Regions from separate parts of the Caproicibacterium sp. BJN0003 genome, predicted to be linked through region 1. Evidence: predicted binding sites of a transcription regulator. Region 1 holds the regulator's gene; the other holds the start of a gene.

Region 1 (3,097 bases):
GCAACAGAAGAGCAGATGGAATCCTATACGGATTTTTTGATTTTCACTATGAAAAAATGGAAAAAAGAGCACCCGGATTTTTTCTGCGACACGCTTTATTTTGGAGGCGGAACCCCCAGCCTTTTAGGGGCTGAGCGGCTCTGCCGTCTAACAAATACTGCCCGAACCGAATTTGGTCTTACCGATGCTGAAATCACGGTGGAAGTTAATCCCGGAGAAATTCCGCCCGATTTTTTCCCACCTCTTTTTGAGGCAGGTGTCAACCGTATTTCATTAGGGCTTCAGTCCGCAAATTCTAAAGAACTTTCTTTTCTCGGGCGCCGACACACGCCTCAACAGGCTGCTTCCGCCATGGCAGAAGCACGACGCGCCGGAATTCAAAATATTTCTCTTGATTTGATTTTGGCATTTCCGGGACAGACCGACGATTCTTTAAAAGAAAGCATTCGATTCTGCCAAGAAAATGGTGCTTCTCACGTTTCCGCCTATCTTTTGCAAATCGAACCGGGCACGTTGTTTTTTAAAAATCGAAACAGTTTAAATCTTCCCGGAGAAGAAGAAAACTGTGAACGATATCTTCTTGCCTGCCAAGAATTAAAAAATGCAGGTTTTTCCCAATATGAAATTTCGAATTTTGCAAAGCCGGGCTATGAAAGCCGCCACAATTTAAAATACTGGAATCAGGAAGAATATCTTGGGCTTGGTCCTTCTGCTTCTTCCTATTATAATAGAAAACGATTTTACTGGCCGCGTTCTCTGCGGGGATTTCTGATGGGAGAACCACCTATAGAAGAAACCGATCGTGTAATCCCTGCCGGCAGTTTTTCGGAATATGCACTTTTGCGTCTGCGCCTCTGCAAAGGACTAACTGAAAAAGATTGTCTGAGCCGCTTTTCTCATGGAATCCCAAGCTCTCTGCGTGAAGCAGCGATTCCTTACCAAAAAGCCGGGCTTTTAACGCAGTCACCTGAATCACTTTCACTGACGCCGCGGGGGTTTTTGGTTTCAAATTCTTTGATCGAAACCTTGCTGGAAGCATTATAAATCTTAAAATAACTTTTCTAAAAAGGGACTGGCAATTTTTTTGCCGGCCCCTTTTTCTAGTTTTTTGTAAAAATTTTTGACAATTCATAATCTCTTTACAAATACCCTATTGACACTGGGGCAAAGTAATGGTACATTTATAAATGTAGTTAGCACTCGATCTTATAGAGTGCTAACTCGTCAAAAGAGGTGATCTTCATGGAACTCAGCCCACGCAAGCAAAAAATTTTAACAGCGGTCATTGAACTTTATACTGAAACCGGTGAACCGGTCGGAAGCAAAGTGCTGTGTGAGATGCTTGAGTTTCCGGTTTCCTCTGCCACTGTGCGCAACGAGATGAGTGAGCTTTCCGCAATGGGTCTTTTGGAACAGCCACACACTTCCGCCGGAAGGGTTCCCAGTGAATCCGGATATCGTTTTTATCTGGACTCTTTAATTGAACCGGAATCCACCACTCCGGATGAGCGGCATTTTATTGATGCTTTGCTTCTCCCCAGCGCCTATGACCCGGAAAAACTTTTGGACGGTGTTTCACGAGCACTTTCTGGAATGACCCGTTTAGCGGCAATTTCCATTACCCCCAGCGGACGGGATGCAGTTGTTCGGGCAGTTCAGTTTGTTCAGACAAGCCGTCGCACCTCAATGGTCATTTTGATGACCAGCAACGGTACCATGCACACACGGGTTTTTCATTGTGAGTTTGATCTTTCCCCTGAAATTTTGCGGGTATTTTTTCGAGTTTTTAATGAAAAGCTTGTAAACATGCCAATTCGCAAAATTACGCCTGCTTTTATCCAATCTTTGGCGGCTTCCATGGGGAATGTCGGTATGCTGATGAGCAGTGCATTGATGGCATTGTTAGAAGTAGCCCGCGAAGCAATGGGAGCTGACGTTCGCATGGATGGAGAAACGAATCTGCTCTATTATCCCGAGGTTGGAGAAGGGGATCTTCGCCGAGTGATGGGATTTTTAGCGCGGCAAGACGAAGTTTACCGCCTGCTGATTGAACCCGGTGACCGGGTTTTGATTGGAAAAGAGATCGGGGTTCCGGCACTTGACAGCATGGCGCTAATTATTTCCCACTATGCAATCAATGGAACGCCTGCCGGAGCAATCGCACTTTTAGGGCCCATGCGTATGAATTACAAGCGCCTTCTCGGGAGTCTTTCGTACCTTTCCGACAGTGTAGGACGAATGCTCACGGAATTAATGAAATTACAATGACTTTAGAGTCAAAAAGATAGGGGGCATCATCTTGAATAAAAAAGAAGACAACCAAGAGAAGCAAAAAGAGAAGCCACAGGAAGAAAAAGCTGAAAAAACTAAGGTGGAAGAAAAGGAACCTGCTGAGTCAAAGCCCGAAGAAAAAGTGGAAAATCCACAGGAGGATCCTGCAAAACTTTTGGAAAAAGCGCAGGCGGAGCTTAAAAAGCAAAAAGACATTCTGCTGCGCACGGCCGCAGAATACGATAACTATCGTAAACGCACCGAACGCGAGAAAGCAACGGCTTATGCCGATGCAACTGCGGCGACGGTTTTGGAATTTCTTCCGGTAGCCGATAACCTGACGCGAGCTCTCAGTCAGAAAGACTGTTCCATAGAAGACCTGCGCAAAGGGATTGAGATGGTTCAAAAGCAAATGGAATCCGCACTTAAAAAGCTTGGAGTTGAACCCATGGGCAAAAAAGGCGATCCATTTGATGCCGAATATCACAATGCCGTTTCTCACATTGAAAGTGACGATCTTGGAGAAAATGTCATTGCAGAAGTTTTTCAGCCCGGTTATAAACTGGGTGACCGTATTGTTCGTCACGCGATGGTTCAGGTTGCCAATTGATTTTGGAAACCCTAGTTTTTCTTTTGTCCTTCCGCATGGATTTCATGCAGATTTAAATAAAACATTTACACCGAAACATTGATTTGGAGGTAACAAATATGAGTAAAACAATTGGTATTGATTTAGGCACTACAAACTCCTGTGTTGCAGTTATTGAAGGCGGTGAGCCAGTCGTCATCGCAAATGCCGAAGGCGGACGTACAACCCCTTCCGTTG
Region 2 (3,097 bases), 200 kb from region 1:
TGGACAAAACAATCATAGTGAGTGGCCTGGTTCATCAGGTCATGCAGACAAATGCTGTTAAGGAAGCGTTTGGATTAAAGTTGGCAGGGGGAAGATGAGCATGGAATGGTTTTATCGTCTGGTTGATACACTTCTGCCGTTTCAATGGACCGAATTTGGTTACATGAAGAATGCACTTTTGGCAATCATTCTGATTACCCCGCTTTTTGGACTTGTGGGGACGATGATTGTCAATAATAAAATGGCATTTTTTAGCGATGCCTTGGGTCATTCTGCATTGACTGGAATTGCGATCGGTGTCATGCTCGGAATTGATAATTATCTGATTTCGATGATGGGTTTTGCACTTTTGTTTGCACTGGGAATTTCTGCGGTGATGCGGAAGGCTTCTTCTTCAGCAGATACTATTATCGGAGTTTTTGCTTCTACCGGTCTTGCTCTGGGAGTGGTTTTGCTTTCGGCTGCCGGAGGATTCGCAAAGTATTCCTCCTATTTAATCGGAGATATTCTTACGGTTCAGCCGGAAGAAATCGGAATGCTTGGAATTTTGCTTTTGGTGATTTTAATCGCTTGGGTGTTGTTTTTTAATCCATTTTTGCTTACCAGTGTGAATGGGGATTTGGCGGCTAGTAAAAATATTCCGGTCGGTGTCATTCAGCAGGTCTTTATGATGATCGTTGCTGTTCTTGTTACGGTATCAATTAAATGGGTTGGGGTACTGATCATCAATTCTTTATTGGTTTTGCCGGCGGCAGCAGCCAGAAATGTTGCAAAATCTATGCGCAGCTATCACGGATTATCGGTTATTTTCTCCGTAGTTTCGGGAATTTCGGGGCTGATCATCAGCTATTACGCTGGGACTGCCGCTGGCGGCACCATTGTTTTGGTTGCAGCGGTGATCTTCTTTGTCAGCTTCTTTTTGGGACGAAGAAGGATGCATGTTTCTGCTTGAAGCTTTTGCTGCCCATGTCCCGTTTTTAACCTTATTAAATAAAAATCAGGCACCATAAAAGAGTTTGTGCTCTTTGTGGTGCCTGATTTTTTATTGTAGGATTATGCTCGCAAAACTATGAAAAACATCGCTGCTTTATAATTAATTAGCGAATTTGAATGGAGCGAGAATCGGATTTCTGCTCATGAACTTTTGGCAGATCCAGATGCAGAACCCCGTTTTGGTAGGAAGCTTCGATCCTCTGCGCATCAATGCCGCTGATGTCGAATGAGCGGCTTACGCTGCCCCAGCTGCGTTCACGGCGGATGTAATGGTTGTTTTCATCTTTTTCTTCATTCTGTTCTTGATGATTTGCGGAAAGGGTCATTCGATCGCCCTCAACGTTAATTTGGATATCTTCTTTTTTGAAACCGGGCATTTCTGCCTCCAAAACGTATTTGTTTCCCTCATCGCGGATATCGGTGCGGCAGGGGAATGCGGCCTTTGAAAGATCCGGGAAAAATTCTCCATCGAAGGGATCCCAGAAGTTGTTTAAAGCCTTACCACGATGTTCAAAAGGAATCAAGTCAAACATAATACATACCTCCAATTAAGAATTTGAATTTTGATTTTTGCCCTCGGGAGCTTTGCTCCTTTGAACAATTCTTATATTACCTGTTAATTGTAACGAATTTGCGCACTAAATATGAACTAATTGTAAATAATTAGCACTTTAATATAAAGAGTGCTAATTTTAAAAAGAATAGACCAAAGACTAAAATTAGTTTATAATATGCTCAGAAAAACTTTTGATTAATAAATAGGAGGGGTATCAGATGCTTTCAAAAGAAGATCAGATCCTTTTATCCCATGTGGATCATACATTGTTAAAACCAGAAACTTCTTGGGAGCAAATTAAAAAGCTCTGTGAGGAAGCGGTTTCTTTTTCGACTGCCAGCGTCTGCATTCCGCCGAGCTTTGTAAAGCGTGCTTCAGAATATCTTCATGGAAAGATTCCCGTCTGTACGGTTATTGGATTTCCAAATGGTTACCATACGACTTCGGTTAAATGCTTTGAGGCCTCTGAGGCGGTTCAAAATGGCGCGGAAGAAATTGATATGGTTGTGAATCTTGGCTGGATCAAAGAAGGCCGTTTTGATTTGGAAGAAGAGGAGATCCGCAGGGTAAAAGAAGCATGCCATGGAAAAATTTTAAAGGTGATCATTGAAACCTGTCTTCTTACAAGAGAAGAAAAAATCAAAATGTGCAAAACGGTGAGTATGGCAGGAGCCGATTTTATTAAGACTAGTACCGGGTTTTCCAGCGGCGGCGCCACTTTTGAAGACGTTGCACTTCTTAGAAAAGAGGTGGCACCAGAGGTGCGCGTAAAAGCTGCAGGGGGGATTTCCACCTTGGAAGATGCACGCCGCTTTTTAGAGCTGGGAGCAGATCGTTTGGGAACCAGTCGTATTGTTCGTCTGATTCAAGACAAAAATACAGATTAAAAAGGAGGTATTTAAATGAAACCTGAGGAGTTGTTAAAAGCAGCGCAGCAGGCTCGTACGAAATCTTATGCACCCTATTCCAACTTTCGGGTAGGTGCAGCGCTTCTCACTTGTGATGGACGTGTTTTTTTGGGTGGGAATATTGAAAGTGCTTCCTATGGCGCAACGATTTGTGCAGAGCGCGCAGCAATCGCGAGTGCAGTCAGTAGTGGTGCAAGAAGCTTTTGTGCCATCGCAATCGTAGGGGGCCCGGCAGAAAAGGAACTTTCTGCTCCATGCCCCCCGTGTGGAATTTGCCTTCAGGTCCTCAGTGAGTTTTGTGGGCCGGATTTTCCAATTTATCTGCAAGGCGAGAAAGGCGAAGTGAAAACCTATTTATTAAAGGAACTTTTACCGGTTGCTTTTCGGGAATCGTCTTTAGGGGGCAAAAAAGAATGAGGATGTATGATATTCTTTTCAAAAAGCGTGACGGAAAAGAATTATCAACGGAAGAGATTCGCTGGTTTATTAAAGGATATGTCTGTGGGGATATTCCGGATTATCAGGCAAGTGCTCTCTGTATGGCAATCTGCATTCGCGGGATGAATCCACGGGAAATCACGGACTTGACTTTAGCAATGGCAGAATCAGGCGATCAGGTGGATCTTTCTCCAATTCAAGG

The links. The regulator HrcA, encoded in region 1, represses chaperone genes, less so after heat shock. The targets are predictions, from matches to a motif close to TGTTAGCACTCNNNNNNNNNGAGTGCTAACA.
Region 2: a site for HrcA is predicted at 1,655-1,685, ahead of OP489_RS10645 (Hsp20/alpha crystallin family protein). Genes of this name have one in related genera too.

The regions. Positions count from the first base shown of each region.
Region 1 covers NZ_CP111108.1:2,319,390-2,322,486, forward strand. Annotated here, with positions in the region: gene hemW (radical SAM family heme chaperone HemW) at 1-1,044, shown strand, start outside; gene hrcA (heat-inducible transcriptional repressor HrcA) at 1,243-2,268, shown strand; gene grpE (nucleotide exchange factor GrpE) at 2,300-2,881, shown strand; gene dnaK (molecular chaperone DnaK) at 2,980-3,097, shown strand, end outside.
Region 2 covers NZ_CP111108.1:2,124,023-2,127,119, reverse strand. Annotated here, with positions in the region: gene OP489_RS10655 (metal ABC transporter ATP-binding protein) at 1-98, shown strand, start outside; gene OP489_RS10650 (metal ABC transporter permease) at 101-952, shown strand; gene OP489_RS10645 (Hsp20/alpha crystallin family protein) at 1,098-1,526, opposite strand; gene deoC (deoxyribose-phosphate aldolase) at 1,768-2,436, shown strand; gene cdd (cytidine deaminase) at 2,452-2,874, shown strand; gene OP489_RS10630 (pyrimidine-nucleoside phosphorylase) at 2,871-3,097, shown strand, end outside.